One region of the Streptomyces sp. NPDC044063 genome, then DNA from elsewhere that is predicted to be linked to it. Evidence: riboswitches for the same ligand, from Rfam matches in the RefSeq annotation. Region 1 holds a riboswitch; each other region holds the start of a gene.
The links. Region 1 has a riboswitch for cobalamin ahead of AC07BS_RS07465 (CbtB domain-containing protein). Riboswitches for the same ligand answer to the same signal wherever they lie in the genome.
Positions count from the first base shown of each region.

Region 2: linked by a shared signal. The riboswitch ahead of AC07BS_RS31265 (cobalamin biosynthesis protein) and the one ahead of AC07BS_RS07465 (CbtB domain-containing protein) in region 1 are both predicted to bind cobalamin.
Region 3: linked by a shared signal. The riboswitch ahead of AC07BS_RS15680 (ribonucleoside-diphosphate reductase subunit alpha) and the one ahead of AC07BS_RS07465 (CbtB domain-containing protein) in region 1 are both predicted to bind cobalamin.
Region 4: linked by a shared signal. The riboswitch ahead of cobN (cobaltochelatase subunit CobN) and the one ahead of AC07BS_RS07465 (CbtB domain-containing protein) in region 1 are both predicted to bind cobalamin.

Region 1 is NZ_JBWKFM010000004.1:140,950-145,975, forward strand. Features, by position in the region: gene metE (5-methyltetrahydropteroyltriglutamate--homocysteine S-methyltransferase) at 1-488, shown strand, start outside; gene AC07BS_RS07460 (histidine phosphatase family protein) at 598-1,176, opposite strand; cobalamin riboswitch at 1,296-1,430, shown strand; gene AC07BS_RS07465 (CbtB domain-containing protein) at 1,466-1,690, shown strand; gene AC07BS_RS07470 (CbtA family protein) at 1,710-2,471, shown strand; gene AC07BS_RS07475 (glycosyltransferase) at 2,413-3,627, opposite strand; gene AC07BS_RS07480 (DUF2334 domain-containing protein) at 3,624-4,379, opposite strand; gene AC07BS_RS07485 (2OG-Fe dioxygenase family protein) at 4,495-5,026, shown strand, end outside.
Region 2 is NZ_JBWKFM010000037.1:46,827-51,852, forward strand. Features, by position in the region: gene AC07BS_RS31240 (hypothetical protein) at 1-38, opposite strand, end outside; gene AC07BS_RS31245 (alpha/beta hydrolase) at 151-1,275, opposite strand; gene AC07BS_RS31250 (class II aldolase/adducin family protein) at 1,396-2,094, opposite strand; gene AC07BS_RS31255 (inorganic phosphate transporter) at 2,207-3,466, shown strand; gene AC07BS_RS31260 (hypothetical protein) at 3,486-3,728, shown strand; cobalamin riboswitch at 3,865-3,987, shown strand; gene AC07BS_RS31265 (cobalamin biosynthesis protein) at 4,110-5,026, shown strand, end outside.
Region 3 is NZ_JBWKFM010000011.1:35,810-40,835, forward strand. Features, by position in the region: gene AC07BS_RS15675 (ribonucleotide-diphosphate reductase subunit beta) at 1-297, opposite strand, end outside; gene AC07BS_RS15680 (ribonucleoside-diphosphate reductase subunit alpha) at 297-2,687, opposite strand; adenosylcobalamin-variant (AdoCbl-variant) riboswitch at 2,862-2,963, opposite strand; gene mctP (monocarboxylate uptake permease MctP) at 3,135-4,766, opposite strand; gene AC07BS_RS15690 (DUF3311 domain-containing protein) at 4,763-5,026, opposite strand, start outside.
Region 4 is NZ_JBWKFM010000002.1:225,643-230,668, forward strand. Features, by position in the region: gene AC07BS_RS04620 (precorrin-2 C(20)-methyltransferase) at 1-1,054, opposite strand, end outside; gene AC07BS_RS04625 (precorrin-8X methylmutase) at 1,051-1,692, opposite strand; gene AC07BS_RS04630 (cobalamin biosynthesis protein CobG) at 1,689-3,092, opposite strand; cobalamin riboswitch at 3,151-3,307, shown strand; gene cobN (cobaltochelatase subunit CobN) at 3,401-5,026, shown strand, end outside.

The DNA.
Region 1 (5,026 bases):
AGGTCGACGAGCCCGCGCTGCGCGAGACGCTGCCGCTGCGCGCCGCCGACCGGGACGCCTACCTGGGGTGGGCCACCGAGGCGTTCCGGCTGGCCACGTCCGGCGTCCGCGCGGACACCCAGATCCATACCCATATGTGCTACGCCGAGTTCGGCGAGATCATCGCCGCCATCGAGGAGCTGGACGCCGACGTCATCAGCCTGGAGGCCGCCCGCTCGCACATGCGGGTCGCGGACGAACTCGCCGCCACCGGCTACGGGCACGAGGTCGGGCCCGGCGTCTACGACATCCACTCCCCGCGCGTCCCGGACGCCGGCGAGGTGGCCGCGCTGCTGCGCAAGGGTCTGTCGGCGATCCCGCCGGAGCGGCTGTGGGTCAACCCCGACTGCGGGCTGAAGACCCGTGGCTGGGCCGAGGTGCGCGCCTCTCTGGAGAGCCTGGTCGAGGGCGCCCGCCGGGTGCGCGCCGAGTCGGCCGCCGGGCGGTAGCCCCGGCGGCCGGCAGCGAGCCGCCGCCGCGCCCGCCGGGCTCCCGCTGAGGGGCGGGGACCGGGCCGGGCGCGGCGGCCTTCCCTTCGCAGGGCCCGCCGCGCGCGGGTCAGCCGGTGGCGTCCAGGGGGCGGCCGCAGCGCAGGTTCCAGCGGCCGGCCCGGCCGCTGAGCTCGGTGAGGGTCAGCGGGGCGACGTCCAGGCGCCAGAAGACCTGGGGCGGGAGCCCCAGCGCGTGCGTCAACGCGGCGCGCACGACGGCCGGTTCCACCACGGCCAGCACCCGGACGTCCTCCGCCGCCCGGTCCGCCAGCCACGCGCCGGTCCGCTCGACGAGGGCGGTCACCGGCTCCCCGCCGTGCGGCGCGGCGCCGGGGTCCGCGAGCCACGCGGCCACCGCCTCCGGCTCGGCCGCCGCCACCTCCTCCAGCGAACGGCCGCGCCAGCGGCCCGGGTCCAGGTCGCGCAGCGCGTCCACCGGCGTGGCGCCGGCCAGCCCCAGTGCCCCGGCCGTGTCCCGGCAGCGCGCGTCGGGCGCGGTGACGGCGAGGTCCGCGCGCGGCAGCCCGGACGCCGCGGCCCGGGCCCGGCTCAGTCCCGCGGCGTCGAGCGGGGCGTCGTCGCCGAAGCGCGCGGCCCGCAGTCCTGGGCCGATGGCGGGCGAGATCAACATCACACGTGCGGTCATGGTCCTCTCCTCCGGGCGCTCGGGCCCACGCGCTCAGCAGACCACGGGCGTTGCCGGGGGCGTGCGCGGGGGGCGTGCATCCATACGCCCATGGCGCCATGACCTTGCAGGCGGTACGGTCGCGTGTACATGACGATGGTGTGTTCGGAAGCCGGTGCGAATCCGGCACGGTCGCGCCACTGTGGACCTGGCGGACCCCGGGCGATCCCGGGCGACGGCAGGCGAGTCAGACCCGCCACCGTCGTCGAGCACCAACGATCGGGACGCGTGTTCCCCAGGAGGTTCTGTCATGGCCCAGTCCGCCGCCCCCGTCTCCAGCAGCCCCGCCCTGCCTGAGATCGCCCCCATATCCCTGAAGGAGATCGCCCCCTGGGCCGCCTTCGTGGGCATCCTCATGCTCGTCCTGCTGTACTTCGTCGGCGCCGAGCAGGGCGCCACGTCCCTGATCGCCGGCGAGGACGTCCACGAGTGGGTGCACGACGGCCGTCATCTGCTCGGCTTCCCCTGCCACTGATCCGACGGGGCACGATCCGATGAACCGCGTATCCGTCAGAGCCCTGCTCGTCCGGGGCATGCTCGCCGGCCTGGCCACCGGCGCGCTCGCCCTCCTCACCGCCTATCTCCTGGGCGAACGCCACGTCGACGCGGCCATCGCGTTCGAGGAGGCGCACAGCCACGACCACGGCGACGGCGTGGAACTGGTCAGCCGCGCGCTGCAGTCCACCGCCGGCCTCGCCACCGGCATCCTGGTCTACGGCGTGGCACTGGGCGGCATCGCCGCGCTGGTGTTCTGCGTCGCCCTGGGCCGCGTGGGCCGCTTCGGCCCCCGCGCCACCGCCGCGCTCGTCGCCCTGGGCGCCTTCGTGGCGGTCTTCCTGGTGCCGTTCCTGAAGTACCCGGCCAACCCGCCGGCCGTCGGCGACCCCGACACCCTCGACCAGCGCACCGCGCTGTTCTTCCTGATGATCGCGCTCAGTGTGCTGCTCACCGGGGCCGCGGTCATCCTCGGCCGGCGCCTCGCGCCGCGCCTGGGCAACTGGTACGCCACCGTCGCGGCCGGCGCGGCCCTGGTGGTGGCGGTCGGGCTGGCCTACGCGTTCCTGCCGTCCGGCGAGAACGTCCCCGAGGGCTTCCCGGCCACGCTGCTCTGGCAGTTCCGGCTGTCCTCCCTCGCCGTCGAACTCGTCCTGTGGACCGGCTTCGGCCTGATCTTCGGCGAGTTCGCGGAGCGGCTGCTCACGCCGAGGTCCGCGGCCCGGGAGCCGCGTCCGGAGGCCGCGGCGGCCGCGAACTGACGGAGTCTCCGTCCTGGACGCCGGGCGGGCCGGTCACGGCCCGCCCGGCGTTCGCGTGCACGGCCAGCATCCGTTCCACCGTCCGCGCCCACGGGAACTCCTCCGCCCGGGCCCGCGCCGCCGCCCGTCGTACGGACTCCGGCCGGCGCAGCAGCCGGAGGACCGCGTCCGCCATCCCCTCCGGGCACCCGGCGGGTGCCACGGCCCCGGCGCCCGGCACCACCAACTCCCGTGCCGCGCCCCGGTCCACCGCCACCACCGGCGTCCCGCAGGCCAGCGCCTCCAGCGCCGCCAGCCCGAACGACTCCACCGGGCACGGCACCAGCGCCACGTCCGCCCGCCCGACGAGCGCCGCCACGGCCCGCCGGCCGGCCACATGACCGTGGAAGCGCACCGGCAGCCCGGCCGCCGCCGCCCGCCGCGCCAGCCGCCCGCGCTCCGGTCCGTCGCCCAGCACGTCCAGCCGGGCGGCCGTACCCCGCGCGCGCAGCATCCGCAGCGTCTCCAGCGGCAGCCGCGGCGCCTTCTCCGCCGACAACCGCCCCGCGTACACCAGGCGTACGCCGCCGTCCCGCGGCCCGTCCGGGGCGCGGACCCCGGTGAAGACCTCCAGGTCCACCCCGAGCGGCACTTGGTGCAGCGCCAATGGCGCGTCGAGCCGGGCGAACTCCGCGCAGGCGAAGGCGGACGCGGCGACCACGGCGTCGAACGCCGGGGCCAGCCGCCGGTTCCAGGCGTCGGCCGCCCGCTCCAGCGGCAGCCCGCCCGGCACCCGGGGCGCCAGGATCGCGTCGAGCCGCTCGTGGGAGAGCAGCACGGTCCGTACGCCCCGGGCCCGTGCCCAGGCCGCCGTCCGCACCAGCGTCAGCTTGTCCGAGACCTCCAGCGCGTCGGGCGCCAGCCGTGCCAGCAGCCGCCGCAGCGCGCGCAGGGCGTCGGGCGCGAGCACCAGCCGGTAGCCGCCGCCCACCCGCACCCCCGGCACCGTCACCCGCAGCCCCTCGCCGCCGTCCCGCGTCCATCCGTACCGGCGGCCGGGGACGATCAGCACCCGGTCGTGGCCCGCCGCCGCGTAGCCCCGGCCCAGCGCGTCCAGCGTGGTGCGCAGACCGCCCGAGACCGGGCCGTAGAAGTTGGCGAGCTGGACGATCCTCACCCCGTGCCCCCGGCGGCCTCCCGCCGGGCCCGGACCAGACGGGCGTAGGTGCGGGGGCGGGCCCCGGCGGCGAGCGCCGCGTCGACGGCGGCCAGCGCGGCCTCGCGCAGCCCGGGGCGCGCCAGGTCCGCCGGGTGCAGCGCGACGCGGAACGGCCGGCCGCGCGCGGACCAGTGCCGCGCGGCCCCGCGCATCAGCGCGGCGCCCGCCCGTTCACCGAGGCCGCCCGGCCGGTGCGACAGCGCGGGCATCCGGTGCCGTGCCCCGGTCCGCAGGTCGCGCACCTCCAGGTGGCTCGTCGTGTAGTCCAGCCCGAGGCCGCGCAGCGCCGCCAGCGTGCCCGGCGAGGCGAGCCACCCGGGCGGGGTGAAGCCGCACGGCACGATGCCCACCGACGCCAGCGCCGCGAGGCCGCGCTCCAGCCGGGCGCGCGCCGCCCGTTCGTCCAGCGCGCCGAACTCGGCGCAGCCCCGGGCCAGCACCGCGTCCGCCAGCCGCCGTCCCGGCGACCCGCCGGGCACCGCCCGGTGCTCCCAGCCGTGCAGCGCGAGCTCGTGCCCCCGCTCCCGGGCCGCGTGCGCCCACCGCACCAGGGCGGTGTCCCCGGCCAGTGCCGGACCGCGCCAGGCGCCCGGGACCAGCAGCAGCGTCGCGGGCACCCCGCGCGCGTCGAGGTCGGCGAGCCAGCGCCGGCACGCCCCGGAACTCCAGGGGGCCACGTCGTGCACCGACACCACGAGGACAGCGCTCACCGGCCCAGCGTCCCGCCCGCCGACGGACGTCCGGTGTACGCGGCATGAACGGACCGGAGCCGGGAACCGCCGGGTACGGTGGAGCCACCAGCACATGGAATACGGGGGAACCACCATGTCCCGCAGGCTCGTCGCGGCCGCAGGCCCAGTCGGAACCGCAGTCGGAACCACCGCGTCCCCGGCCCCGCCGCCCTTCTCCCACCACGGTCCCGGGCTGCTCGCCGCCGCGCTGGCGTTCATACCCCGCGACGCGGTGACGGCGTTCACCGCGTCCTGGGACGACCTGCCCGCCGACGCCCATCTGGACCGTGCCACGCCCTACCGCTTCCGCCGCTACGGCCGGTTCCGGCTCGCCGGCGACGCCCTGGAGCCGCTGCCGCACGCGCCGTTCGTCCAGGACCGCGACGTCAACCCGCTCCACGGCGGCGTACGACGGGAGTTCGCGCCGCTCGACGAGGCCGTGGCCCGCGGGCCCGTGCTGCGCGCCCTGGTCGGCGCGCTCCGGGAGCATCTGCCCGGGCCGCGCGCGGACATCGACGCGTGCGGCGTCCACCAGATCCGGGTGACCGCCACCGCCGGCGCCGACGGCCATCCGACGCCCGAGGGCGTCCACCGGGACGGGCACAGCTATGTGGCACAGGTACTCA
Region 2 (5,026 bases), on a different contig from region 1:
AGTCTGAGCCGGGAGTCGCGCGGAGTACGGGACGTCACAGGAGCAGTCTTGCCGTTCACGCTCCGAAAACCCAATCGGAATCAACTATCCGGCCGCGCGCACCCCATGGGGGGAAGTCGCAGGCAGGGCGCGCGCCACCGGGCGCGCGGGTCACATCAGGGGGATCAGGAAGCGCCGCAGGGCCTCCTCGTAGCCGGCCGGGCCGGCGTTCCAGGACGCCGCGTGACCGGCTCCGCGCACCAGGCGCAGGGTGACGAGCTCGGGCCGTGCCGCGGCGAGTTCGCGGGAGCGGGCGGGCGGCGCGATGGGGTCGTCGGTGCCGTGCGCCAGGAGGGTGGGGACGGTCAGCAGGGCGGGGTCGGCGGCGGACAGCAGGGCGCCGGGGGCGAGACCGATCCGGCCCTCGGTCGCCCGGACCGCAAGCGGAATGAGCGGCGCCGGGACGCGGTGGGCCGCGAGGGCGCGCAGCGCGGCGGGCCAGTCGAGCACCGGGGAGTCCAGGACGAGGCCGCAGACGTGCTCGCGCAGCGCGGACTCCTGGGCGGCGAGCAGGGCCATGGTGGCGCCGGTGGACCAGCCGAGCAGGACGACGCGGCGGGCGCCGTTGCGCAGGGCGTAGCGGAGGGCGGCGTCGACATCCCGCCACTCCCGGGCACCGAAGTGGCTGATTCCGTGCGCCGGGCGGGGTGCCCCGGGGTCGCCCCGGTAGGAGAGGGCGAGGACGGGGAGCCGCTGCCGGTGCAGGAAGGGCAGGACGTTCAGGGTGTGCTCGCGGGTGGTGCCCAGGCCGTGGAGGGCGACGACCCAGGTGTCGCGGGCGGCGGGCACGAACCAGGCGGGCAGGTGGCCGAGCTCGCCGGGCACCAGGACGTCGGTGTGGGCGATGCCCAGCGCGTCGAGCGGGTCACCGGTGTGGAGGCCGGGCGTCAGCCAGACGTGGTCGCCCCGGGCCGGGCCGCCGTGGGCGATGTGCTCCAGGCTCCGCACGACGCACTGGTGGGGGTGGGAGACGTCGGCCACCACGTCCCCGACGACGGCGTGCAGCCCGCGCCCGGCCAGCCCGTAGGTGCCGCGGCGCAGGGTGGCGGGGGTGCGGGTGAGGGTGACGGTGCCGGGCCCGGTGTCGTGGACGGCGATCCGCGGCTCGCCCGGCGTCGGGTGACCGGGCCCGGTCCTCAGGGCGGCGTCGCCGGCGTACCGGCCGGCCGCCACCGCGGCCGCTCCGGCACCGATCAGAGTGGTGGCGGTCACCGCCGCCGCCTGGCGCAGGCCCATCACTCCCAGTGTGGGCTCGGGCCCCGGCTCGGGCCAGTGGGCGCGCCCGGGCCGGGTCCTCGCGCCGGCGGGCCGGGGTCGAACGCGCCGGGTCAGGCGGGCCGGGGTCCGCGCGCCGGGTCAGGCGGGCCGCTGCCCGTAGCCGCGCAGCTTGGCGGCCGTCGCGTCGAGGTCGGCGGGGGTGAGCAGGGCGGGCGCGAGGCCGGGGACGCCGGAGGCGGCGAGCCAGACCCCGCACATCCACTCCAGCTGGGCGGTGCGGTCGTAGGCCTGCTCCAGGGTGGCGCCGTGGGTGAGGGTGCCGTGGTTGCCCAGCAGGCAGCCGGTGCGGCCCTCCAGGGCGTCCAGGACGTGGCCGGCCAGCTCGTCGCTGCCGTAGAGGGCGTAGGGGGCCACCCGGACCGGCCCGCCGAGCGCCGCGGCCATGTAGTGGATCAGGGGGAGCTCGGTGACGAGGGTGGAGACGGCGGTGGCGTGCACCGCGTGGGTGTGCACGATCGCGGCGGCGTCGGTGGCGCGGTAGACGGCGAGGTGCATGGGCAGCTCGCTGGTGGGGGTCAGCTCGCCGATCACCTGACGGCCGGAGAGGTCGACGCCGGTGATGTCGCCGGGGCCGAGCCGGTCGTAGGGGACGCCGCTGGGAGTGACGAGCACCACGTCCCCGGCCCGGGCCGAGACGTTCCCGGAGGTGCCCACGACAAGTCCGTCGGTGGTGGTGCGGCGGGCGGTGGCCACCACCTCCGCCCAGACGCGCCTTGGGTCGTCGCCGGTTCCGGCGCTCGCGCGTGCGCTCCCGTGGATCTCTTCGTGCGGACTCATCGGTGCTCGCCTCCGGTTCGCGTCGGGGATCGATCCGATCCCGTTCACCTTCCGTTCACCCTGGATCCCTACGGTCGCCGCGTACTGACCATCGAGCTGATTGCCTGGGTGAATGGAAAACATCACGCTTCTCATCGGGATCGTGATCGTCACGGCCTTGGTGTTCGACTTTACGAACGGCTTCCACGACACGGCCAACGCCATGGCCACCACCATCTCCACCGGGGCCCTCAAGCCCAAGGTGGCCGTGGCCATGTCGGCCGTGCTCAACCTCGTCGGCGCGTTCCTGTCCGTGGAGGTCGCCAAGACGATCTCCGGCGGGATCATCGACGAGACCGCGGGCATCAGGCCGGAAGTGATCTTCGCCGGGCTCGTCGGCGCGATCGTCTGGAACCTGCTGACCTGGCTCGCGGGCCTCCCCTCCAGCTCCTCGCACGCCCTCTTCGGCGGTCTGATCGGCGCGACGGTCGTCGCCGTCGGCTTCGACGCGGTCAACACCGACAAGGTCGTGATGAAGGTCCTCATCCCGGCCGTCGCCGCGCCGCTGGTCGCCGGCATCGCCGCCTGGTGCGCGACCCGGCTCACCTACCGCCTCGCCCGGGGCCGCGACGAGCAGGAGACCGCCAAGGGCTACCGCGCCGGGCAGATCGCCTCGGCCGCCCTGGTCTCCCTCGCCCACGGCACCAACGACGCCCAGAAGACCATGGGTGTGATCACCCTCGCGCTGGTCGCCGGCGGCGTCATCGCCCCGCACTCCGACCCGCCCATGTGGGTCATCGTCTCCGCGGGCCTGGCCATCGCGCTCGGTACGTACCTCGGCGGCTGGCGCATCATCCAGACGCTCGGCAAGGGCCTGACCGACATCAAGCCCGCCCAGGGCTTCGCCGCCCAGACCGGCGCCGCGACCGTCATCCTCGCCTCCTCGCACATCGGCTTCGCGCTCTCCACCACCCAGGTCTGCTCCGGCTCGATCATGGGCGCCGGCCTCGGCCGCAAGGGCGGCGTGGTGCGCTGGTCGACCGCCGGCCGCATGGTCATGGCCTGGGGCCTGACCCTGCCCGCCGCGGGTCTGGTCGCCGGTGGCGCCGCCCTCCTCGCCGACCAGGGCGACTGGGGCGTGACCGCGGTCGCCGTCCTCGGCCTCGGCGTGTCCGGCGCGATCTGGCTGGCCTCGCGCCGCAAGCCGGTGACGCACGACAACGTCAACGACCTCAACCAGCCGCAGGGCGTGGACGCCGAGCCGCTCGAGCCCGCCGGTGTCATCACCGCCGCGCTCCAGGCCGTCGCCCCGCCGCCGGCCGGCCCCCTGGCCGCCGCCCCGGCGACCGCCTCCTCCGCCGCCCCCGCCGCCCCCGCCCCGGCGACGAGCTAAGGAACCAAGGAACCCCGTCATGCAGATCAACTGGGAAGCCCTCGGCCAGGTCTTCGGCGTCAGCCTCGTCGTGACCGTCGGACTCGTCGGCCTCTTCACCCTCGGCATCGTCGGCACCGCGCCCCGCAAGCCCCAGGAGCAGCCGGACGGCACCGTCGCCGCGCCCGTCGCTCCCAACGCACTCGCGCGCACCGGCGCGTACGCCTGCTTCGCGGCGTGCGCGGCGGCCGTCGGATACGGCATCTTCCTCATCGTCTCCTGAGCGCCCGGCGGCGCCCCCGGGCGCCGTCGACATCCACGCATACCTCCCCCACGGCCCGGGAAGGCCGCAGGTCAGCTGTGAGTTGACTGCCCTTCCCGGGCCGTGGTGGACTTCCGGAGCCAAACGGCGACAGCAGAGGAAGCCGGTGCGAATCCGGCGCGGTCCCGCCACTGTCACCGGGGAGCGTCCTCCACCGAGGGCCACGGCCCGCCCGCGGGCTGGAAGGCCGGAGCGACGCCGATCCGGGAGCCAGGAGACTCTGGTCGCCGGTCACGTCGAGCCAGGGCGCGGACCCTGAGTGAGGACACATCGCCATGCCCGGCCGCACACCCCCCGCCCCACGACGCACCCACCTCCGAGGCGCGACGGCGGTCTGAGCCGATGCGCGCCGACCACCTCGGCTTCGCGTGCGGTGCCGCGCTCGGCTTCACCGGCGACCTCCTGCTCGGCGACCCCCGCCGCGGCCACCCCGTGGCCGCCTTCGGACGCGCCGCGCACGCCGTCGAACAGCGCCTGTGGCGCGACCACCGCGGCGCCGGCGCCCTCCACACCCTGGTGTGCGCGGGCGGCACCATTGCCGGAGCCGCCCTGCTGACCCGCGCCGTACGCCCCTCCCGCGCCGCCCGCGTCGCCCTGACCGCCGCCACCACCTGGGCCGTGCTCGGCGGCACCTCGCTGGGGCGCGAGGCCCGCGCCGTCGGCGGGGCGCTCGCCGCCGGCGACCTCGCCGCCGCCCGCGCGCGGCTGCCCCACCTGTGCGGCCGCGACCCGCAGTCCCTGGACGAGCGGCAGATCGCGCGCGCCGTCGTGGAATCCGTCGCCGAGAACACCTCCGACGCCGTCGTGGGCGCGCTGGTGTGGGGCGCGCTCGGCGGCGTCCCCGGACTGGCCGGCTTCCGGGCGGTGAACACCCTGGACGCGATGGTGGGCCACAAGTCCCCCCGCTACCGCCGGTTCGGCTGGGCCTCCGCCCGCCTGGACGACGTCGCCGGCTGGCCCGGCGCCCGGCTCACCGCGGCCCTCGCCGTCCTCGCCGGCCCCGACCCGCGCGGCGCCCTGCGCGTCGCCCGCCGAGACGCCTCCCGCCACCCCAGCCCCAACGCCGGGCCGGTCGAGGCCGCCTTCGCCGGGGCCCTCGGGGTACGGCTGGGCGGCACCCTCGCCTACGCCGGTCGCGTCGAGCACCGCCCCGTCCTGGGCGCGGAGAACCGGCCGGTCGAGGTGGCGGACATCGAGCGCGCCGTCGCGCTCTCGCGCCGGGTCTCGGCGCTCGCCCTGACGACGGCATTGGTGACGAG
Region 3 (5,026 bases), on a different contig from region 1:
CGACAGGTACAGGCGCGCCTCGGGCGAGTTGATGTGCTTGTACAGCGTCAGCACGAGGTTGTTCGCCACGATCGAGTCACCGGTCGCGAAGAACGCGACCAGGCGGCCGATCATGTGCTGCTCACCCGGGGACAGCTTGGCGAGGTCGGCGACGTCCGAGTGGAGGTCGACCTCCTCGACGGTCCAGGTGTTCTTGATCGCGTCGCGGTAGCGGTCGTAGAAGTCCGGGTACCGCATGGGGCGCAGCGTCAGCTCGAAGCCGGGGTCGAGCAGGTTCTTCTGGCGTTCGGTGGACATTACTGGCAAGCCTCGCAGGACTCGGGGTTCTCAAGGGAGCAGGCGATGGCGTCCGCGTCGGGCGCGGCCTGCTGCACCGGGATCGTGGCGGGGGCGGCCGCACCGCCGGACGCCGCGCGGGCGATCCGGGTGGCCGGGCGGGAGCGCAGGTAGTACGTCGTCTTGATGCCCTGCTTCCAGGCGTACGCGTACATCGAGCTGAGCTTGCCGATGGTGGGCGAGGCCATGAAGAGGTTCAGCGACTGGCTCTGGTCGAGGTACGGCGTACGGGCCGCGGCCATGTCGATCAGGGCGCGCTGCGGGATCTCCCAGGCGGTGCGGTACAGGTCGCGGACCTCCTGCGGGATCCACTTCATGTCCTGGATCGAACCGTTGGCGTCGGTCATGGCGTCACGGGTGGTGCGGTCCCACACGCCGAGCTTCTTGAGGTCGTCCACCAGGTAGGTGTTGACCTGAAGGAACTCGCCCGAGAGCGTCTCGCGCTTGAACAGGTTGGACACCTGCGGCTCGATGCACTCGTAGACGCCCGCGATGGACGCGATGGTGGCCGTCGGGGCGATCGCCAGCAGCAGCGAGTTGCGCATGCCGACCGCGGCGATCCGGGCGCGCAGCGCCTCCCAGCGGTCCTCCCACGCCGCGACGGCGTTGGGGTAGTGGTCCGGGTGCAGCACACCGCGGGCGGTGCGGGTCGCCTCCCAGGCCGGGTGCGGGCCGTGGCGCTCGGCGAGGTCGGCGGAGGCCTCGTACGCCGCGAGCATGATCCGCTCGGAGATCTTGGTGGAAAGGGCCTTCGCCTCGGCCGAGTCGAAGGGCAGGCGCAGGCGGAAGAAGACGTCCTGCAGGCCCATCAGGCCCAGGCCCACCGGGCGCCAGCGGCTGTTGGAGCTGCCGGCCTGCTCGGTCGGGTAGAAGTTGATGTCCACGACGCGGTCGAGGAAGGTGACGGCCGTGCGGACCGTGCGGTCCAGCTTCGCCCAGTCCATCTCGCCGTCGGCGCCCAGGTGCTGCGCCAGGTTGACGGAGCCCAGGTTGCAGACCGCGGTCTCGCCGTCGTTCGTGACCTCGAGGATCTCGGTGCAGAGGTTCGAGGAGTGGACGACCGCGCCCTTCTCCGCCGTCTGGTTGGCGGTGCGGTTGGCGGCGTCCTTGAAGGTCATCCAGCCGTTGCCGGTCTGCGCGAGGGTGCGCATCATGCGGGCGTAGAGCACCCGGGCCGGGATGGTCTTGACGGCCTTGCCCGCGGCCTCGTAGGCGCGGTAGGCGGCGTCGAACTCGTCGCCGTAGAGGTCCACCAGGTCCGGCGTGTCGGCGGGGGAGAACAGCGACCAGTCGGCGTCGGTCTCCACACGGCGCATGAACTCGTCCGGGATCCAGTGCGCGATGTTGAGGTTGTGGGTGCGGCGGGCCTCCTCACCGGTGTTGTCGCGGAGCTCCAGGAACTCCTCGATGTCGGCGTGCCAGGTCTCCAGGTAGACGCAGGCCGCGCCCTTGCGGCGGCCGCCCTGGTTGACCGCGGCGACGGAGGCGTCGAGGGTGCGCAGGAACGGCACGATGCCGTTGGAGTGGCCGTTGGTGCCCCGGATCAGCGAGCCGCGGGAGCGGATGCGCGAGTAGGACAGGCCGATGCCGCCCGCGTGCTTCGACAGGCGCGCCACCTGGTGGTAGCGGTCGTAGATCGAGTCCAGCTCGTCCAGCGGCGAGTCCAGCAGGTAGCAGGACGACATCTGCGGGTGGCGGGTGCCGGAGTTGAAGAGCGTGGGGGAGGAGGGCAGGTAGGAGAGCGTGCTGGTGAGCCCGTAGAGCTCGGCGACGTCGTCCAGGGCCCGGGTGGAGTGGTCCTCGGCCAGGCCGCAGGCCACGCGCAGCAGGAAGTGCTGCGGGGTCTCGATCACGTTGCGGGTGATCGGGTGGCGCAGCAGGTAGCGGCTGTGCAGGGTGCGCAGACCGAAGTAGCCGAAGCGGTCGTCGGCGCCGTCGATCAGCGCCTTCTCGACCAGTGCGTCCAGGCGCTCGGCGTGCTCCTCGACGAACGCGGCGGTCTCGTCCGCGATCAGGCCCTCGCGGTGGCCGACGGCGACCGAGGCGGAGAAGGAGGTGGCACCCTCGCCGGCCGCCTCGTCGGCGATGGCGCGGGTGAGCAGCCGGGCGGCGAGCCGGGAGTACTCCGGCTCCTCGGCGATCAGACCGGCGGCGGCCTCGGTGGCGAGGGAGCGCAGCTCCGCCTCGTCCGAGGCGGCGCTGCGGCCGCGCAGCGCGGCGGCGGCGACCTTGCCAGGGTCGGTGGCGGGAAGGTCGGCGGTGAGGTCGGTCAGGGTGCGCAGCAGCGCGGTCCCCGGACCGGCGGTCGCTTCCGCGTTCTCTGAGACCGGATCGGCGGGCGCGATGGTCACGTGTGGCTCTCCCTCGCTCGGCTGGGTGGGCCGGGCGGGAGCGCGCGACGGTCGCGTACGGGCATGCCGCTTGCACCAGGGCATGCCACGTAGGCGTCCGTCGGCCCAACCCGCGAGGCCCGGACGAATTCAATGCCCATAGCCGAGCCCAGGGCAGGCTCGGTGGAGGGCTTGCTGTCGGCAGGTCCTCGGACTTCAGGTGCGCTGGGTATATGCGCACACATACACCGTTGCGGGACAGTTCCGGATTTCCACCGGATTCCCCTGCGACGACAGCGGAGACGAGCATACATCTAGTGCCGCCCCTCGTACGCGCCCCCACATGTTGTGTCGTCCCGTCATGGAGTGGTTGCGGAATGTGCTATCGGGGTGGCCTGGCGGGCCCATGGGAAAGGGCCGCCACGCCCCCTGGACGGGGGTGTGACGGCCCTGTGGGACCGGGTCGGGTCAGTGGCCTCCGGGGGCTCCCACGGTGGCCGGGGGGAGGTCCGTACGGACGCCCGGGTCGCCGGCGTCGGCGGTGTAGTCGGAGGGGCTGGTCTCGTCCAGGCCCTCGGGTGCCTTCAGGGCCCGGAGGACGACCGTCGCCACGATGACGACGATCACATTGAGGACGAACGCGGTGAGGCCGATGTAGCCCTTCTCCCCGATGAGGGGGATGAGGTTGGTGTTCCCGAAGTGGGACTGGGTGGCGCTCGGCGTCTCGTACGCCCGCCAGGTGCCGTAGATCATTCCGGCCGCCCAGCCGGCCAGCAGCGCCCAGCGGTGGAACCAGCGGGTGAAGAGTCCGCCGACGAGGGCGGGCACGGTCTGCAGGATCCAGATGCCGCCGAGCAGCTGGAAGTTGATGGCGACCGTTTTGTCCATGGTGAGGACGAAAGCGAGCGCTCCGACCTTGACGAGCAGGGAGGCGAGCTTCGACACCTTCGCCTCGTGTTCGGGCGAGGCGTCCGGTTTGATGAAGTCCTTGTAGATGTTGCGGGTGAACAGATTCGCGGCCGCGATCGACATGATCGCCGCCGGGACGAGCGCCCCGATGCCGATCGCGGCGAAGGCGACGCCCGTGAACCAGTCAGGGAACATGTCCTCGAAGAGCTGAGGGATGGCCAGTTGCCCGTTCTTGACCTTCACCCCGGCGGCGAGCGCCATGAAGCCGAGCATCGCCAGCAGTCCCAGCATCAGGGAGTACAGGGGGAGGATCGTGGTGTTGCGGCGGATCACGTTGCGGCTCTTGCCGGAGAGCACCGCCGTGACCGAGTGCGGGTAGAGGAAGAGGGCCATCGCGGAGCCCAGCGCGAGGGTCGCGTACGCCCACTGCGCCTGCGGTCCGGTGACGAGCGAGCCGCGCGGTTTGCCGGTCGCCGGATTCTCGACCGCGAACGCCTGGCCGGCCTTGTGGAAGATCTCGCCGAAGCCGCCCAGCCGGATCGGGATGTAGATGACCGCGACGATGATCACTATGTAGATCAGCGCGTCCTTGACGAACGCGATCAGCGCCGGCGCCCGCAGCCCGGAGGAGTAGGTGTAGGCCGCGAGCACGCCGAAGGCGATCAGCAGGGGCAGGTCCTTCACGAACCAGTTGGTGTTCTCGCCGCCGCCGACCCCCAGCACGTCCAGGACGGCCTGGATGCCGACCAGCTGGAGGGCTATGTACGGCATGGTGGCGAGGATGCCGGTCAGGGCGAGCACCAGGGACAGGGTCTTGGAACCGAACCGCCCCCGGACGAAGTCCGACGAGGTGATGTACCCGTGCTTGTGCGCCACCGACCACAGGCGGGGCAGGAAGGTGAAGACGAGCGGGTAGCAGAGGATCGTGTAGGGCACCGCGAAGAAGCCCGCGGCGCCGCCCGCGTAGATGGCCGCCGGGACGGCCACGAAGGTGTACGCGGTGTACAGGTCGCCGCCGAGCAGGAACCAGGTGACCCAGGTGCCGAACGAGCGCCCGCCCAGTCCCCATTCGTCGAGACTGTCCGCGTTCTCCGCCCGGCGCCACTTCGACGCCATGAAGCCCATGACCGTCACGGCCAGGAAGAAGAACACGAACACGGCGAGTGCCACGCCGTTCACGCCGTCCTTCATCGCCCCTCACCTCCCCGGCGCGCACGCTCGTGCCGGCGGACGATGACGTAGGCGATCACCGTCAGCAGGGTCGAGACGGGCACCCACAGCATCTGGTACCAGTAGAAGAACGGAATGCCGGCGACGGTGGGTGTGACCCGGGAATAGGAGCCGACCCACAGCATGGCCGCGAAGGGTAACGCCAGGCACACCCCGGCGATGATCAGCGGCACGGTCACGACCGGCCTGCGGGAGCCCTCTGCGGGCCGCTCGGGTGGTTC
Region 4 (5,026 bases), on a different contig from region 1:
ACGGGTCCTCGGACGCCACCTCCAGCACGGCCGTGGCCATCGCGAAGACGCCCGGGTCGCCCGAGGAGACCACCGCGACCCGGCGGCCCTGGCGGGCCAGGTCGAGGGCGAACTCGGCGCGCTCGGACTCCACCTTGTTGTCGGAGGGGTGGCGGCGCTGGCCGGCGCGTACGGGCACCCGGTCGACGTAGGTGGTGTAGCCGACGAGGTCCTGGGCCGAGGCCAGGGCGCCGCGCGCCTCCGGCGTCAGCCACTCGGGACCCGCCGGGCCCAGCCCGACGACCACGACCTCGCCGCGGGCCGGGACCGGCTCCGCGCCGACGCGGCTCGGCAGGACCGCCACCGAGAAGTACGGCACCGACTCCGGGTCGACGTCCGCCAGCCGGCCCGTCCGCTCGCCGCTCATCGTGGCACGCTCGACGTAGCGGGCCTCGTCGAGCCGGCCGGCCTTCTCCAGCGCGCCCCTGACCGCGGGGAAGGTGCGGCCGAGCTTCATCACGACCGCCGAGTCGGCGGCGGCGAGCCGGGCCGCCAGCTCCTCCTCGGGCAGGGTGCCGGGCAGGACCGTCAGCGTTTCCTCGGCCTCCACCAGGGGCTCGCCCAGGCGGGCCGCGGCCGCGCTCACCGACGTCACGCCGGGCACGACCTCCGTCGGGTAACGGTGCGCCAGCCGCTTGTGCATGTGCATGTAGGAGCTGTAGAAGAGCGGGTCGCCCTCGGCCAGGACGGCGACCGTGCGGCCGGCGTCCAGGTGCGCGGCCAGCCGGGCCGCCGCCTCCTCGTAGAACTCCTCCAACGCGCCCCGGTAGCCGCCGGGGTGGTCGGTGGTCTCCGTCGTGACCGGGTAGACCAGCTGCTCCTCGATGTGGTCGGGGCGCAGATGGCGTTCGACGATGGAGCGCGCGATGCTCCGGCCGTGCCGGGCACTGTGGTACGCGACGACGTCGGCCGCGGTGACGACCTCGACGGCCCGCACGGTCATCAGCGACGGGTCGCCGGGCCCGAGCCCGACGCCGTACAGCCGGCCCGTGGTCTGCGGATGCTGCTCGCTCACTCTTCCTCGCTCGCTATCGCGTTGATCGCGGCCGCGGCCATGGCGCTGCCGCCCCGCCGGCCGCGCACCACCAGGTACTCCAGCCCCAGGGGGCTGGCGGCCAGCGCGTCCTTGGACTCGGCGGCGCCGATGAAGCCCACCGGGATGCCGAGCACGGCGGCCGGGCGGGGCGCGCCCTCGGCCACCATCTCCAGCAGCCGGAACAGCGCGGTCGGCGCGTTGCCGACCGCCACCACCGCGCCGTCCAGCTTGTCGCGCCACAGCTCCAGCGCGGCGGCGCTGCGGGTCGTCCCCATGCGCCGCGCCAGCTCCGGCACCGCGGGGTCGGCGAGGGTGCACAGCACCTCGTTGTCCGCGGGCAGCCGCTTGCGGGTCACCCCGGAGGCGACCATGTTCGCGTCGCACAGGATCGGGGCGCCGGCGAGCAGCGCCGCGCGCGCCGCGGCCACGACACCGGGGGAGTAGGACAGGTCCTTGACGAGGTCCGTCATCCCACAGGCGTGGATCATGCGCACCGCGACCCGGCTCACGTCGGACGGCAGCCCGTCGAGGGCCGCCTCGGCGCGGATGGTGGCGAAGGACTGGCGGTAGATGGAGGCGCCGTCCTTGTCGTAGTCGAACACTCGGTCCTCGTTCATGTCGTGCCGGTCGTGGTCGTGGCCGTGCTGGTGCTGGTGCTCGTGGTCGTCGTCGTGGCCGTGGTGGTCGTGGCCTTGGTCGTCCGTGCCGCCGCCACCGCGCCGGCGAGCCCCACCGCCGGCACCGCCCGGGCGCCGGTCTCCCGCTGACCGTCCCGCACGGTCACCCGGTAGCCGTCGTCCGTCGCCAGGACGTCGACCCAGGGGCCGCCACCCGGGTGCCCGCAACGCCGCTCGCACCCGGACCAGTACACGGGCAACGCGGCCCCGCCGCCAGGGCGTACGGGAGCGAGGGCGGCGGTCGCGTCGGCCCGTACGTCCGCGCGGGACTTCGCGCAGCCGGGCCGGCCCGCACAGGCGCCCGCGCCGTACCAGGCGGACGCGGCGGAGACGACGAACCCGGCGTCCGCGAACTCCGCCCGCCGGGCCGCCGCCGGGCCGGCCGCGAGACCGGGGACGACGATGCCGCGCCAGGGTGTCACACGCAGCTCACCGGTGCCGTCCCGGCCCGCCGCGCCGGCGGCCAGGCGCCACTGGGCGGCGGTGAGGCGGCCCAGCGGCGCGGCGGCCGACAGGGCGTGGCGGCCGTCCGGGCCCGTGACCAGGCCCGGCGCGGCCGGGGCCCCCTGCGGGACGTTCACCGTGACGGGGACGGAGGCGATGCCGGCGACCGCCAGACGGCGGGCCAACCAGTCGGCGCTGGGGCGGTGTTCGGCCGGCAGGTCGCGCACGCGCCAGGGGGTGCCGCCGGCGCCGGCCGCGGCGGCGAGGAACCCGACGGCGGCGAGCGCGGCGGCCCGCGGGGCGTCGGCGGCGGCCACCCGCAGGGCGTCGGTGGCACCGTCGTAGCGAAGGGCGGCGTACGTACCGCCGTCCTGTGCGATCAATGTCACATCGGGGGCGAGCGCGGCGATGTCGCCCCGCCCGTCGTCGACGCCGAAGAGGAACCGGCCGGAGAGGTCGCCGAGGCCGGAAGCCTCCCCGTCGGCCTCATTCCCCGTGGTGCCGGCGCACAACAGCCGGTCGAGGGCGCGGACCCAGGCCGTGACGTCGCCCTCGCCCGTGCCGTCGAGCCCGCCGAGCGGGGAGGCCGCCACGTTCCGGACGCGGTCGTGACGGTCCGACGGCAGCAGGCCAGCCTCCCGGAGCCGGCCGCCCAGCTCCGCGCCGCACCCGCCCGCGAGGCCCCGCAGCTGGACGTTGCCGCGCGAGGTGAGGTCCAGGTGCCCGTCGCCGAGCTCCTCGGCCAGGCCGGCCAGCACCTTTGCCTGACGGTCTGTCAGCAATCCGCCGGGCAGCCGGACGCGCGCCAGCGCCCCGTCGTCGGCGGTGTGCAGCCGCAGGGCGCCCGGGCAGGCGTCACCGCGGTCGCGGACAGGGGGACGAGGGGAGCCGGGCATGGCCGCGAGCATACCGACGGCCGTCCGCCGTCCGCCGTCCCCCATCGGCCGACCAGCGCTTACTATGCTCACCGGCGGGCACTGTCCTGTACGTGCCCACCGAACGCCAGCGACGGCGACAGGGGAGGAAGCCGGTGAGACTCCGGCACGGTCCCGCCACTGTGAGCCCGGCACCCGCCGGGTGAGTCAGGAACTCCCGCCGTCCTCCAACCGCCCGGGGCGCGGACCCCGAGGAAGGCTTGCCGCCGCATGCGCACATTCCGGTGCCGGGCACCCCGGGCGACCCTCGATGCCCTGGGGAGCGCCGCGTGATCCTTCTCCTGTCGACGTCCGACACCGACCTGCTCAGCGCCCGCGCGGCTGCTGCTCACGGGGGACCGGTCCCGTACCGGCTCGCCAACCCCGCCCGGCTCGCCCTCGACGACCTCCCGGACCTCCTGGAGGGCACCGACCTCGTCGTCGTCCGCCTCCTCGGCGGCCTCCGCGCCTGGCAGGAGGGCCTTGACCTGCTGCTCGCCGGCGACCGCCCGGTCGTCGTCCTCACCGGCGAACAGGCCCCCGACGCCCAGCTGATGGAGGCCTCCACCGTCCCCGTCGGCATCGCCGCCGAGGCCCACGCCTACCTCGCCCACGGCGGTCCCGCCAACCTGGAGCAGCTCGCCCGCTTCCTCTCCGACACCGTCCTGCTCACCGGCCACGGCTTCGAGCCGCCGGCCGCCGCCCCCTCCTGGGGCGAGCTGGAGCGCACCCCCAAGCCCGGCGCGAGCGGCCCCCTCATCGCGGTGCTCTACTACCGGGCGCACCACATGAGCGGCAACACCGCCTTCGTCGACGCCCTCTGCGGCGCGATCGAGGACGCCGGGGGCCGCGCCCTGCCGCTGTACGTGGCCTCGCTGCGCGCCCCCGAGGCCGAGCTCGTCGACGCCCTGCGCGGCGCCGACGCCATCGTCACCACCGTCCTCGCCGCCGGCGGCACCAAGCCCGCCGCGGCCTCCGCCGGCGGCGACGACGAGTCCTGGGACGCCGGCGCCCTCGCCACCCTCGACGTGCCCGTCCTGCAGGCCCTGTGCCTGACCGGGTCGCGCAGCGCCTGGGAGGAGAACGACGAGGGCCTCTCGCCGCTCGACGCCGCCACCCAGGTCGCCGTGCCCGAGTTCGACGGCCGCATCATCACCGTCCCGTTCTCCTTCAAGGAGATCGACGAGGACGGGCTGCCCGCCTACGTCGCCGACATGGAGCGCGCCGCCCGCGTCGCCGGCATCGCCGTGCGCCACGCCCGGCTGCGCCACATCCCGGCCCCCGAGAAGCGGGTCGCGCTCGTCCTGTCCGCGTACCCCACCAAGCACTCCCGCATCGGCAACGCCGTCGGCCTCGACACCCCCGCCAGCGCCGTCGCCCTGCTGCGCCGGCTCCGCGAGGAGGGCTACGACTTCGGCGCCGAGGAGGTGCCGGGGCTGGCCTCCGGCGACGGCGACGAGCTCATCTACGCCCTCATCGAGGCCGGCGGCCACGACCAGGACTGGCTCACCGAGGAGCAGCTCGCCCGCAACCCCGTCCGCATCCCGGCCGCCGACTACAAGCGCTGGTACGCCCAGCTGCCGGCCGAGCTGCGCGAGGCCGTCGAGGAGCACTGGGGCCCGGCCCCCGGCGAGATGTTCCTCGACCGCAGCCGCAACCCCGAGGGCGACATCGTCCTCGCCGCCCTGCGCCGCGGCAACCTGCTGATCCTCATCCAGCCCCCGCGCGGCTTCGGCGAGAACCCCATCGCCATCTACCACGACCCCGACCTGCCGCCCTCCCACCACTACCTGGCCGCCTACCGCTGGATCGCCGCCTCCCGCGAGGACGGCGGCTTCGGCGCCGACGTGATGGTCCACCTCGGCAAGCACGGCAACCTCGAATGGCTGCCCGGCAAGAACGCCGGTCTCTCCGCC